Linked DNA regions of Variovorax paradoxus EPS. The main gene of each other region encodes a partner of the protein of the gene in region 2 in a complex. Links are inferred from orthologs where the notes say so. Each region holds a gene or a part of one and is shown on either strand. Other genes may lie near its edges.

The links. The genes of interacting proteins can lie anywhere in the genome.
Region 1: the proteins of dnaN (region 2) and dnaX are in contact, whole or in part, in a cryo-EM structure (PDB 8GIZ), measured with the Escherichia coli proteins. The link is inferred for Variovorax paradoxus EPS from one-to-one orthologs.
Region 3: the proteins of dnaN (region 2) and VARPA_RS07100 are in contact, whole or in part, in a solved structure (PDB 1OK7), measured with the Escherichia coli proteins. The link is inferred for Variovorax paradoxus EPS from one-to-one orthologs.

Annotation. Positions count from the first base shown.
Region 1 is NC_014931.1:2,719,639-2,723,624, forward strand. Bases 1-2,877 are described here. They hold dnaX (DNA polymerase III subunit gamma/tau), read left to right. Parts: upstream 1-438; coding sequence 439-2,316; downstream 2,317-2,877. Other genes in these bases: VARPA_RS12545 (TIGR03862 family flavoprotein), read left to right, coding at 1-138; VARPA_RS12555 (YbaB/EbfC family nucleoid-associated protein), read left to right, coding at 2,382-2,714; recR (recombination mediator RecR), read left to right, coding at 2,722-2,877. Outside these bases: more of recR, read left to right, coding at 2,878-3,312; VARPA_RS12565 (MAPEG family protein), read left to right, coding at 3,317-3,709; VARPA_RS12570 (ABC transporter substrate-binding protein), read left to right, coding at 3,857-3,986. UniProt on the Escherichia coli protein: Part of the beta sliding clamp loading complex, which hydrolyzes ATP to load the beta clamp onto primed DNA to form the DNA replication pre-initiation complex.
Region 2 is NC_014931.1:729-5,827, forward strand. The notes cover bases 1-2,880. They hold dnaN (DNA polymerase III subunit beta), read left to right. Parts: upstream 1-827; coding sequence 828-1,934; downstream 1,935-2,880. Other genes in these bases: dnaA (chromosomal replication initiator protein DnaA), read left to right, coding at 1-739; gyrB (DNA topoisomerase (ATP-hydrolyzing) subunit B), read left to right, coding at 2,070-2,880. In the rest of the region: more of gyrB, read left to right, coding at 2,881-4,691. UniProt on the Escherichia coli protein: Confers DNA tethering and processivity to DNA polymerases and other proteins. Acts as a clamp, forming a ring around DNA (a reaction catalyzed by the clamp-loading complex) which diffuses in an ATP-independent manner freely and bidirectionally along dsDNA.
Region 3 is NC_014931.1:1,578,727-1,582,772, reverse strand. What follows is about bases 1-2,937. They hold VARPA_RS07100 (DNA polymerase Y family protein), read left to right. Parts: upstream 1-815; coding sequence 816-2,060; downstream 2,061-2,937. Other genes in these bases: VARPA_RS07090 (aspartate carbamoyltransferase), read right to left, coding at 2,763-2,937; VARPA_RS07095 (TIGR02117 family protein), read left to right, coding at 2,071-2,751; VARPA_RS07105 (YiiX family permuted papain-like enzyme), read left to right, coding at 134-751; VARPA_RS07110 (putative glycolipid-binding domain-containing protein), read right to left, coding at 1-135. In the rest of the region: more of VARPA_RS07090, read right to left, coding at 2,938-4,043. UniProt on the Escherichia coli protein: Poorly processive, error-prone DNA polymerase involved in translesion repair and untargeted mutagenesis. Copies undamaged DNA at stalled replication forks, which arise in vivo from mismatched or misaligned primer ends.

The DNA.
Region 1 (3,986 bases), 2.7 Mb from region 2 along the record:
GCGAAGCCCTTGCCGGGCGTGTTCGTGGCGGGAGAGATGCTCGATTGGGAAGCACCGACCGGCGGCTATCTGCTGACCGCATCGATGGCCAGTGGTGCGGCCGCAGCGCGCGGTGCAATCCAGAGGCTGGGCCTGTGAAGGCCTCGCGCCCGAGGATTTTTCGCTGAGATATTTGCAAGCTGCGTTTCACTTCGCATGGAGTGAAACGAGCGGCTGAAGAAGTTGACGAGCCTTACCCCTGGCACTGACTACGCAGTTAGGGCTGCTTGGTTCCCCACCTGACCCGGTTGGCCACTTCACCATGCAGGGAGGCCCGTCAGGCTGGATTCTAACCTCGTGGGATTTGCCCCCTTCGACGAGGCGTGAATGAAAATTTCGAGCGCACCGGTCGGGAAACAAGCGTGAAGTCGCCTCCCCGCGCCTTTTAGAATGCCCGCAATGTCTTATCTCGTGCTCGCTCGCAAGTTCCGTCCGAAAACCTTCGGTGAGATGGTCGGCCAGGGGCATGTGGTGCAAGCGCTCGAGAACGCACTGACCACGCAGCGCCTGCATCACGCCTATCTTTTCACCGGCACGCGGGGCGTGGGCAAGACCACGGTCTCGCGCATCCTGGCCAAGTCGCTCAACTGCCAGGGGCCGGACGGGCAGGGCGGCATCACCGCCACGCCGTGCGGCGTGTGCCAGGCCTGCCGGGACATCGATTCGGGCCGCTTCGTCGACTACACCGAGCTCGATGCGGCCTCCAATCGCGGCGTCGACGAAGTGCAGTCTCTGCTCGAGCAAGCCGTCTACAAGCCGGTGCAAGGGCGCTTCAAGGTCTTCATGATCGACGAAGTGCACATGCTCACCAACACCGCGTTCAACGCGATGTTGAAGACGCTCGAAGAGCCGCCCGAATACCTCAAGTTCGTGCTCGCGACCACCGATCCGCAGAAGGTGCCGGTCACGGTGCTCTCGCGCTGCCTGCAGTTCAATCTGCGGCCGATGGCGCCCGAGACGATCCTCGAACACCTCACGAGCGTGCTGCAGACCGAGCAGGTGCCGGCCGAGCCGCAGGCGTTGCGGCTCCTGGCGCGCGCAGCACGCGGCTCGATGCGCGATGCGCTCTCGCTCACCGACCAAGCCATTGCTTTCGGCAACGGCGAGCTGATCGAGACCGGCGTGCGCCAGATGCTCGGCAGCGTGGACCGCGGCCATGTGTTCAAGCTGATCGAGGCGCTCGCAGAGGGCGATGGCAAGACGGTGGTCGACACCTCCGAGGCGCTGCGCCGCGACGGCATGTCCGCCGCTTCCACGCTCGAAGAAATGACGTCGGTGCTGCAGGCCATGGCCGTGCTGCAGGCGGTGCCTTCGCGCGCGGAGTCCGCCGATTCGGCCACCGACCCGGACGCCGCCGACACCGCCCGCCTCGCGTCGCTGATGCCGGCCGACGAAACGCAACTGCTCTACAGCCTCTGCCTGCACGGCCGCGGCGAGCTGGGCCTGGCACCCGACGAATACGCCGCGCTCACCATGGTGCTGCTGCGGCTGCTGGCCTTCAAACCTTCCAACGCGGCCGCTTCGACGGCTACCCCGGAAAAAAAAACTCTGAATGAAGCGCAGGGCGCGGCGCAAAGGGCGCCGGCCCCGGTCGCTGCGCCTTCGCCTGCCCCCACACCCGTGGTCAGGCCCGCGGCCGAAACACCGCCTCCGACGGCGCCCACGCCGCCTGTGCCGGCTCCCGCTGCAGCATCGAATGCGCCGGCATCGGTTCCCGCCGGTCATCGTCTGGCCGTCGTCGACGAACCCATGCGGTCCTCGGATCACAGGCCTTCCTCCATGGACGCCCCCGCCAAGGTCGTCGGCATGCCGATCCGCGTGCAGCCCCCTCCCGGCCAGCGCGATGCGCCGCGCACCGACGAGCAACGCGGCCCGGCTGCGCCGATCCCGCCCAGCGAGGACGGCGACTTCTGGTACGCCACCGTCACCCAACTGGTCGCGGCCGAAAGCATCACGGCCCTCGCGCGCGAACTCGCATTGCAATCGCAGCTCGTGGGTCGCGACACCGACCAGTGGATCCTGCGCATCGAGCGCGAAACGCTCAACCAGCCGTCCAGCCGCGAGAAGCTGACCGCCGCGCTCAACGCGCTCGGCCACGACATGAAGCTCGCCATCGAGATCGGCGGCGTGGTCGACAGCCCCGCGCGCCGCAACCGGCATGCGGCCGAGGAACGCCAGCGGGTGGCCGAGGAGGCCATCCACAGCGACCCCGAGGTGCAGATGCTGATGCGCGACTTCGATGCGAAGATCGTCCCAGGAACGCTGCGGCCCGTCTGAGTCGGGCAGGGCAGTCACGTCTCTTATCCTTCACCCCTTTCTTCACCACACACACAGGACCAACGATGTTCAACAAAGGACAACTGGCCGGCCTCATGAAGCAGGCGCAGGCAATGCAGGACAACCTCAAGAAGGCCCAGGAAGAACTGGCGCACATCGAGGTCGAAGGCGAATCGGGCGCCGGTCTCGTGAAGGTCGTCATGACCTGCAAGCACGACGTCAAGCGCATCACCATCGACCCGAGCCTCTTGGCCGACGACAAGGACATGCTCGAAGACCTGGTGGCCGCCGCCTTCAACGCAGCAGTGCGCAAGGCCGAGGAAACCAGCGAGCAGAAGATGGGCAAGCTCACCGCAGGCATGCCGGGCCTCCCGCCTGGCATGAAGCTGCCGTTCTGAGCGATTGATGGCCGACGCCAGTTCGCTCGACGCCTTGGTCGATGCGCTGCGCCGCCTGCCCGGCGTCGGCGTGAAGTCGGCTTCGCGCATGGCGTTTCATTTGCTGCAGCACGACCGCGACGGCGCCCAGCTGCTGTCGCGCGCACTGCAGCAGGCAGCGGGCAACGTGCGGCACTGCGAACTCTGCAACACCTTCACGGAAGCACCGATCTGCAGCGTATGCATGGACTCGCGCCGCGATGGGACCAAGCTCTGCGTGGTCGAGACGCCCGCCGACCAGGCGGCGCTGGAGCGCACCGGCGCCTTCCGCGGCTATTACTTCGTGCTGATGGGCAAGCTCAGTCCGCTCGACGGCATCGGGCCTAAGGACATCGGCCTGCAGAAGTTGTTCGACCGCGCGCTCGACGGCACGGTGAGCGAAGTCATCCTCGCCACCAACTTCACCGCCGAGGGCGAGGCGACCGCGCATGTGATCGGGGAAGCGCTCAAGCAGCGCGGCCTCACCGTGACGCGTCTTGCGCGCGGCGTGCCGGCCGGCAGCGAGCTCGAGTACGTGGACCTCGGCACCATCGCGCACGCATTGGTCGACCGTCGATAACGCCATGACCCTTTCCCTGCTCACCATCGCCTACTGGTGCGTGTTCTGCGCCTGCGGCCTGCCGTACCTCGCGGCATGGATCGCGAAGGCCGGCGCCTTCGGCCCGCGCGACAACGTGCATCCGCGCGAATGGGCCGCGAAGCAAAGCGGCTGGCGTGCACGCGCCAACAGCGCGCAGGCCAACACCTTCGAAGGGCTGCCGTTCTTCATCGGCGCGGTGATCATTGCGCACCAGCTCGGCGCCAACCAGGCGCGGCTGGACATGCTGGCCGTGGCCTATGTCGTCTTGCGCGTGATCTATCTTGCGATCTACATCAAGGGCATCGGCGGCGTGCGCAGCGCGGTCTGGGCGCTCGCGTTCCTGGTCAACGTCGCGATTCTTTTCCTCGCGAAATAGGCCACCGCAGGCCATTCGGCAGAGAGCCCGTGGAGGCCTTCATGCTTACGTGGAAACCCGCACGGGATGACCCCGATGCAGGCAACGGGCGCGCACCCCTAAGCTCGATTCACTTCACAAGAATCAATGAGCCCGCAGGACCGCTTCATGCTGCATCGCAGAACCCTCATTTCCGCCTCCGCAGTCGCCGCCGCAGCGATTGCGCTGCCGCGGGTTTTTGCGCAAGCCAAGCTGGAAAAGACCAAGGTCTCCATCGCGGTCGGCGGCAAGGCCGCGT
Region 2 (5,099 bases):
CAAGGAGCGGTATCACTCGCTCGACCTGTTGCTGATCGACGATGTGCAGTTCTTCGCCAACAAGGACCGCACGCAGGAAGAATTCTTCAACGCGTTCGAGGCCCTGCTCGCCAAGAAGTCGCACATCGTGATGACCAGCGACACCTACCCCAAGGGCCTGGCCGACATCCACGAGCGACTGGTTTCACGCTTCGATTCCGGCCTCACGGTGGCCATCGAGCCGCCCGAGCTCGAGATGCGCGTGGCCATTCTTATCAACAAGGCGCGCGCCGAATCGGCCGAGATGCCGGAAGAGGTCGCTTTCTTCGTTGCCAAGAACGTGCGCTCCAACGTGCGCGAGCTCGAAGGGGCGCTGCGCAAGATCCTGGCTTACTCGCGCTTCAACCAGAAGGAGATCTCGATCGCCCTGGCACGCGAGGCGCTGCGCGACCTGCTGTCGATCCAGAACCGGCAGATCTCGGTCGAGAATATCCAGAAGACGGTGGCCGACTACTACAAGATCAAGGTCGCCGACATGTACAGCAAGAAACGCCCGGCCAGCATTGCGCGGCCGCGGCAGATCGCGATGTACCTGGCCAAGGAGCTCACGCAAAAAAGCCTGCCGGAAATCGGCGAGCTGTTCGGCGGGCGCGACCACACGACGGTGCTGCACGCGGTGCGCAAGATCTCGGGCGAGCGCCAGCAGCTCACCGAGCTCAACCAGCAGCTGCACGTCCTCGAACAGACGCTCAAGGGCTGAAGCCGGATGTCATCAGAAATGCCCCTCGCGACAGCGGAGAATGGCGTCTTACAAGCTGATTCAAAGAGATAGAGAAGAGGAAGAAGACATGATCGTTTTGAAGGCAACCCAAGACAAGGTTCTTGCAGCGCTGCAGTCGGTGTCGGGCATCGTCGAGCGGCGCCACACGCTGCCGATCCTGGCGAACGTGCTGATCCGCAAGACCGGCGGCCAGCTCCAGCTGACCACCAGCGACCTCGAGATCCAGATCCGCACCACGGCCGAACTCGGCGGCGACGAAGGCAACTTCACCACCACCATCGGCGCGCGCAAGCTCATCGACATCCTGCGCACCATGCCGGCCGACCAGACCGTGAGCCTCGAATCGAGCGCGAGCAAGCTGGTGCTCAAGGGCGGCAAGAGCCGTTTCACGCTGCAGTCGCTGCCCGCCGAAGACTTTCCGCTGGTGCAGGAAGCCGCCAATTTCGGCCCCGTGTTCAGCGTGCCGCAAAAGACGCTGAAGGACCTGCTCTCGCAGGTCTCGTTCGCGATGGCCGTGCATGACATCCGCTACTACCTGAACGGCATCCTGTTCGTTGCCGAAGGCAAGCAACTGAGCCTCGTGGCCACCGACGGCCACCGCCTGGCGTTCTCCTCGGCCATGCTCGACGTCGAAGTGCCTCGGCAAGAAGTGATCCTTCCGCGCAAGACGGTGCTCGAAATGCAGCGCCTCCTGTCCGACGCCGAAGGCGCCATCGAGATGCAGTTCGCGAACAACCAGGCCAAGTTCAGCTTCGGCGGCATGGAGTTCGTCACCAAGCTGGTCGAGGGCAAGTTCCCCGACTACAACCGCGTGATCCCGAAGAACCACAAGAACACCGTCACGCTCGGCCGCGCGCCGCTCCTGGCCAGCCTGCAGCGCACCGCCATCCTGACCAGCGAGAAGTTCAAGGGCGTGCGCCTGAACATCGAGCCCGGCACGCTGCGCATCGCATCGAACAACGCCGAGCAGGAAGAAGCCCAGGACGAGCTCGACATCGACTACGGCGGCGACGCCATCGAGATCGGCTTCAACGTCACCTACCTGATCGACGCGCTGTCCAACATGGACCAGGACATGGTCAAGCTGGACCTGGCCGACTCCAACAGCTCGGCCTTGTTAACCATCCCCGAGAACGCATCTTTCAAGTACGTCGTGATGCCGATGCGTATCTAGCAGACGAACCACACAGCGCCTTGCGCAGACAACCCGCGGCCCTCCGCGGGTTTGCGCTTTCAAGAGGCGGCGAATTGAGTTCTTGAGAGCCCGAAAAATCACGTCGATGACGTGAGAGAGATAGAGGAATATCGAATGAGTGCAGAAGAAAACAAGCCCGAAGTCCCGCACACCGAGCCGGTCTACACGCCTGAAGTGCAGGTCGTCGCGCCCGAAGTCATCCTGGCCGACACCAGCTACGGCGAAGGCTCGATCACGATCCTGGAAGGGCTTGAAGCCGTGCGCAAGCGCCCCGGCATGTACATCGGCGATACCTCCGACGGCACGGGCCTGCACCATCTCGTGTTCGAAGTCGTGGACAACTCCATCGACGAAGCGCTGGCCGGCCATTGCGACGACATCGTCGTGACCATCCACAGCGACAACTCCATCTCGGTCACCGACAACGGCCGCGGCATCCCGACCGGCGTGAAGATGGACGACAAGCACGAGCCCAAGCGCTCGGCCGCCGAAATCGCGCTCACCGAACTGCACGCGGGCGGCAAGTTCAACCAGAACAGCTACAAGGTCTCGGGCGGCCTGCACGGCGTGGGCGTGTCCTGCGTGAACGCGCTGAGCATCAAGCTGCGCCTGATCGTGCGCCGCGAAGGCAAGATCCACGAACTCGAATTCAGCCGCGGCTTCGTGCAGAACCGCCTGCTCGAAACCGTGAACGGCTTCGAGGTCTCGCCCATGAAGATCATCGGCGACACCGACAAGCGCGGCACCGAAGTGCACTTCCTGCCGGACACGGAAATCTTCAAGGAAAACAACGATTTCCACTACGAGATCCTCTCCAAGCGCCTGCGCGAGCTGAGCTTTCTGAACAACGGCGTGCGCATCCGCCTGCTGGACGAGCGCACCGGCAAGGAAGACGACTTCTCGGGCGCCGGCGGCGTGCGCGGTTTTGTGGAATTCATCAACAAGGGCAAGACCGTCCTGCATCCGAACTCGTTCTATGCAGCGGGCGAGAAGCCGGCCGACACCTACGGCGGCATCCCCGGCACGCACATCGGCGTCGAAGTGGCGATGCAGTGGAACAGCGGCTACAACGAGCAGGTCCTCTGCTTCACCAACAACATCCCCCAGCGTGACGGCGGCACCCATCTCACCGGCCTGCGCGCCGCGATGACCCGCGTCATCAACAAGTACATCGAAGAGAACGAGTTCGCGAAAAAAGCGAAGGTCGAGGTCACCGGCGACGACATGCGCGAAGGCCTGTGCTGCGTGCTGAGCGTGAAGGTGCCCGAGCCCAAGTTCTCCAGCCAGACCAAGGACAAGCTGGTGTCCAGCGAAGTGCGCGCGCCGGTGGAAGACATCGTCGGCCGCCTGCTCACCGACTACCTGCAGGAGCGCCCGAACGACGCCAAGATCATCTGCGGCAAGATCGTCGAAGCCGCCCGCGCCCGCGAAGCCGCCCGCAAGGCCCGCGAAATGACGCGCCGCAAGGGCGTGCTCGACGGCATGGGCCTGCCCGGCAAGCTGGCCGACTGCCAGGAGAAAGATCCTGCCCTGTGCGAGGTCTACCTGGTGGAGGGAGACTCCGCCGGCGGCTCCGCCAAGCAGGGCCGCGACCGGAAGTTCCAGGCCATCCTGCCGCTGCGCGGCAAGATCCTGAACGTCGAAAAAGCGCGCTACGAGAAGCTGCTCACCAGCAATGAAATTCTCACGATGATCACCGCGCTGGGCACCGGCATCGGCCGCGCCGGCGCGACGACTGCGGGTGGCGGGGCCGACGACTTCAACGTCGCCAAGCTGCGCTACCACCGCATCATCATCATGACCGACGCCGACGTCGACGGTGCCCACATCCGCACGCTGCTGCTCACCTTCTTCTACCGGCAGATGCCGGAGCTGGTCGAGCGCGGCCACATCTACATCGCGCAGCCGCCGCTCTACAAGGTGAAGGTCGGCAAGGAAGAGCAGTACCTGAAGGACGGCCCCGCGCTCGACGCCTTCCTGCTCAAGGTGGCGCTGAAGGATGCGCGCATCGAGACCGGCGGCGCGAGCTCGACCACGCTCACCGGCGACACCCTGGCCGAACTGGCGCGCAAGCATCAGGTGGCCGAGTCCGTGATTGCGCGCCTGCGCAACTTCATGGACGCGGAGGCCCTGCGCGCCATCGCCGACGGCGTGGCGCTCGACCTGGACACCACGCCCGCCGCCGAAGCCTCGGCCGTCGCGCTGCAGGCCAAGCTGCGCGAACTCAACACGACCGGCATTCCGGCCGAGGTGAGCAACGAGTTCGACGCCCGCACCGACAAGCCGCTCCTGCGCATCAGCCGCCGCCACCACGGCAACATCAAGAGCAGCGTGATCACGCAGGACTTCGTGCATGGCGCCGATTACGCAGCGTTGGCAGAAGCAGCCAACACCTTCCGTGGCCTCTTGAGCACCGAAGGCGCGCTGGTCAAGCGCGGCGAGGGCGAGCGCGCCAAGGAAGAAAAGGTCGACGACTTCCGCCAGGCCATGAAGTGGCTCATCAGCGAAGCCGAACGCGCCACCTCGCGCCAGCGCTACAAGGGCCTGGGCGAAATGAACCCCGAGCAGCTGTGGGAAACCACCATGGACCCGACCGTGCGCCGCCTCCTTCGCGTGCAGATCGACGACGCGATCGAAGCGGATCGCGTGTTCACGATGCTGATGGGCGATGAGGTGGAGCCGCGGCGGGAGTTCATCGAGCAGAACGCATTGCGGGCGGCGAATATCGACGTTTGAGCGAGCGTCGCACGCATTTCCAGCGCAATTGCCGTAATCCCCTGCCGGGGATTGCGGCAATTTTTATTGCGGCAACGCTTCGCTTAAGACGATCGGCAAATCGTCATTTATTGGGGAAATTTTCCCCGAGAATTTCAGCCCCCGGCCTTGGAATTGCATGACGGCATGTTCGCCAATTGCCAATGATCCGTAAAGCCAGATCGAGTTTGAGTTTTTGCCTTCATAAATTACAGGTAGATTTCGAATGCCGGCTCAATTCTTATTGGCTTTCCGCGGATAACCGACAGCAGAATCCACGTAATTATTTCAGCAATGAAGCCAGTGTATGGTTTGGCATTCCTGGCTTTTCTGAGCGTCTTCTTCAACCATTCGGATTGGGTTTTCTGTAATTTTTCAGTTGCAGCGCAA
Region 3 (4,046 bases), 1.6 Mb from region 2 along the record:
GCGCTCGAGCCGGCACGCGTCGTGGCCCGGTGCATCGAGCCTGCGCCAGAGAATGGAGGCGACGGTTTGCATGGCGCGGATGATGGCACCGGCATGCGGCGCCGCGCAAGCGCCATCGCTCAAAATGCCCCGCATGACGAAGGCTCTTTTCACCGCGCTCCTCGCTCCTCTGCTCACCCTGCTGGCGGGCAGCGCCGTGCATGCGGCGGCGCTGAAGGACGGCGACATCATCTTCCACACCTCGCGCTCGGCCCAGAGCGTGGCCGTGCAGCGCGCCACCGGCTCCCGCTACAGCCACATGGGCATCGTGCTGCTGCGGGACGGCAAGCCCTTCGTCTTCGAGGCGGTCGGTACCGTGCGCTACACGCCGCTCGCGCAATGGACGGCGCGCGGCAACGGCGGGCACTACGTGGTCAAGCGCCTGCGCGATGCCGACAAGCTGCTGACACCCGGCGCCATCGCCCGCTTGCACGCCCGCACCGCCGACTTCGCGGGCCGCCCCTACGACCTGACCTTCGAATGGTCGGACGGCCGCATCTACTGCTCCGAGCTCGTGTGGAAGCTCTACCAGCGCGCGCTGGGCGTGCGCATCGGCGAGCTGCAGAAGATCCGCGAGTTCAACTTGGCCGATGCGGCCGTGCGCGCCAAGATGCGCGAGCGTTACGGCGACAAGGTGCCGATGGACGAACCGGTGATCTCGCCCGTGGCGATGTTCGATTCGCCGCTGCTCGCGACCGTCGAAACGCGCTGACCGGCGACCGATTCCTGTGCCCCTCGGCGGGCGAAACCCCTCCGGTCGCGAGACAATCGTTTCCGTGAGTTCCCCGCCCCCCTCGACAGGCCCGATCCGCCGCATCGCCCACCTCGACATGGACGCCTTCTACGCGTCGGTCGAGCTGCTGCGCTATCCGCAGCTCAAGGGCCTGCCGGTGGTGATCGGCGGCGGGCGCCGCAGCGTCGACGAGGCCATCCGCAACCTGCCCGAAGGCGGCACGCTGGCCGACATTCCCGTCGATGCCTTCCCTCGGCTGAAGGACTACGCGGGCCGCGGCGTGATCACTACCGCCACCTATCCCGCGCGGCAGTTCGGCATCGGCTCGGCGATGGGGCTCATGAAGGCCGCCAAGCTGTGCCCGCAGGCGCTGATCCTGCCGGTCGATTTCGACGAATACCGGCGCTTCTCGCGCGCCTTCAAGCAGGTGATCCTGGAGATCGCGCCGCTCATGGAAGACCGCGGCGTCGACGAGGTGTACATCGACTTCACCGACGTGCCCGGCGGCCAGCGCGACGGCGGGCGCTCGCTGGCGCGGTTGATCCAGAAATCGATCCTCGATGCCACCGGCCTCACCTGCTCGGTCGGCGTCGCGCCCAACAAGCTCATCGCCAAGATGGCGAGCGAGTTCAACAAGCCCAACGGCATCTCGGTGGTCTACGAAGGCGATCTGGAGAGCCACATCTGGCCCCTGCCCTGCCGCAAGGTGAACGGCATCGGTCCCAAGGCCGACGAGAAGCTCAAGCGCTTCGGCATAGAGACCGTCGGCCAACTCGCGGCGCGCGATCGCGACTGGCTGATCCAGAACTTCGGCAAGGCCACCGGCGCATGGATGCACGAGGTGTCCTGGGGCCGCGACGACCGGCCGGTGGTGACCGAGAGCGAGCCCGTCTCGATGAGCCGCGAGACCACCTTCGACCGCGACCTGCACGCGGTGCGCGACCGCGCCGAGCTGGGCGCGATCTTCACGCACCTGTGCGAGAAGGTCGCCGAAGACCTGCAGCGCAAGGGCTACGTGGGCAAGACCATCGGCATCAAGCTGCGCTACGACGATTTCAAGATCGCCACGCGCGACCAGACCATCGACCGCTTCACCGCCGACGGCAAGACCATCCGGCAGGTCGGCGGGCTGTGCCTGAAGCGCGTGCCGCTGGAGCGGCCGCTGCGCTTGCTGGGCGTGCGCGTGGGCGCACTGGCAAAGGCCGGCAGCCCGGAAGCGCTGGCGCCCACGGGCGCAGCGCGCTCGACGACGGCAGAGCCGGCTGCGACCACCGCGTCGCTCTTCTGAAGAAGCCGCAGTGATCCAACGCTGGCTCCGGCGCCTCGCATTCACGCTGCTGGGGTTCGTGCTCGCGGTCGCGCTGTATGTGGCCGTGGCCTTCGCGCTGGTGCTGTGGCCGGCCAATGCAACGCCGCCCGCGGAGGCCCCCGCCATCGAAGCCTGGGTGCTGAGCAACGGCGTGCACACCGACCTCGTGTTCCCGGTGCGCTCGACCACGGTCGATTGGCGGCAGCTCTTTCCGCTCGCCGACTTCAAGGCCGTGCCGCCCGATGCCGAGTTCATCGCCATCGGCTGGGGCGACCGCGAGTTCTATCTGCACACGCCCACCTGGGCCGACCTGACGGCCTCGCGCGCCTTCGGTGCGCTCGCGGGCGGCAACCGGGCGCTGATGCATGTGACTTACCTGCAGCGTGCGCAGATGCGGCGCGGAGCCTTCAAGCTGCCGCTCTCGCAGGCGCAGTACGCGCAGCTCGTGGCCTACGTGCGCGCGTCGCTGCCCTCAGGCCGCGCGACGCCGATCGCCGGTGCGCACTACGACAGCCAGGATGCCTTCTACGAAGCCGAAGGCGGCTACAACCTCTTCGAGACCTGCAACACCTGGACCGGCCGCGGCCTGCGAAGCGCGGGCGTCAGGACCGGCCGCTGGACGCCGTTCGACTTCAACGTCGTGTGGCACCTGCAACCCGCAACGCCCTGAGCATCGGGGGTTCAGTCCAGCCCATCGAAGTCCGCATCGTCGGGGCCGATGTGCGCGGGCGAGCGCCAGCCCGCATCGCGCATCGAACGCGCCACCTGGTGCTCGACGCCCATCAGCACCGCGAACAGCGCCATGCGCACCGGGATGCCGTTGTCGGTCTGCCGGAAGATCGCCAGCCGCGGATCGTGGTTGAGGTCGATGCTCAGGTCGTTCGCGCCCGGGCGCCCGTCGCGCGGCAGCGGATGCATGAGGATGGTGTCGGGCTTGCAGAGCGTGTCCACCAGCGCCTTTCGGATCTGGAACTCGGGCGTGTAGCCCTCGATCTCCTCGCCCGCGAAGCGCTCCTTCTGGATGCGGGTGGCGTACACCACGTCGGCGCCGCGCAGGCCCTCCTCGAGCGACTGGGTCTGCTCGATCACGTGGCCATTGCGCGCCACCAGGTCCAGCAGGTAGGCCGGCATCTCGAGCGACGGCGGCGCGATGAGCGTGAATTTCAGGCCCCGGTAGAGCGACAGCAGGCGGATCAGCGAATGCACCGTGCGGCCGTACTTCAGGTCGCCGACCATCGCCACGTGCGTGCCGTCGACCAGCTTGCCCATGCGCGAGAACTCGCGCTGGATCGTGTACAGGTCAAGGATGGCCTGGCTCGGATGCTCGCCCGGCCCGTCGCCGGCATTGATGACCGGGATGTTGGTGGCCCGCGCGAATTCGGCCACCGAGCCCTGCTCGGGATGGCGCACCACCAGCGCATCGACGTAGCCGCTCATCACACGGCTGGTGTCGTAGATCGATTCGCCCTTGGCCATCGAGGAGAAGGTGAATCCCGTGGTGTCGCAGACCGTGCCGCCGAGCCGGCAGAACGCCGCGCCGAAGCTCACGCGGGTGCGGGTGCTGGCCTCGAAGAACAGGCTGCCGAGCACCGCGCCTTCGAGCACGCGCGTGACCTTCTGGCGCCGCGCGATCGGCTGCATGACATCGGCCACCTGGAACAGGGCCTCGAGGCTGTCGCGGTCGAACTGCGCGACCGACAACAGGTGCGGCCGCCCCTCCGCCGCAATGCGCTGCGCCAGGGGCCGATCGTCCGCGCCGGTGGTTGCCTGCGCCTCGCGCTGCAGGATTTCGGCGACGAACTTCCCCACCATTTCGGGCATGGCCCGCGACTCGCCGGAGTCGGCGGGCAGCAACCAGGTGTCGAGCGCCCGGCGGCGGACACCCAGGCGCTCGGAGAACGCATCGCGGGTGAGATTGAGGCGGCGCATGGCGTCGCGCAGGATGTCTTGTTGCTGGCTCATGGA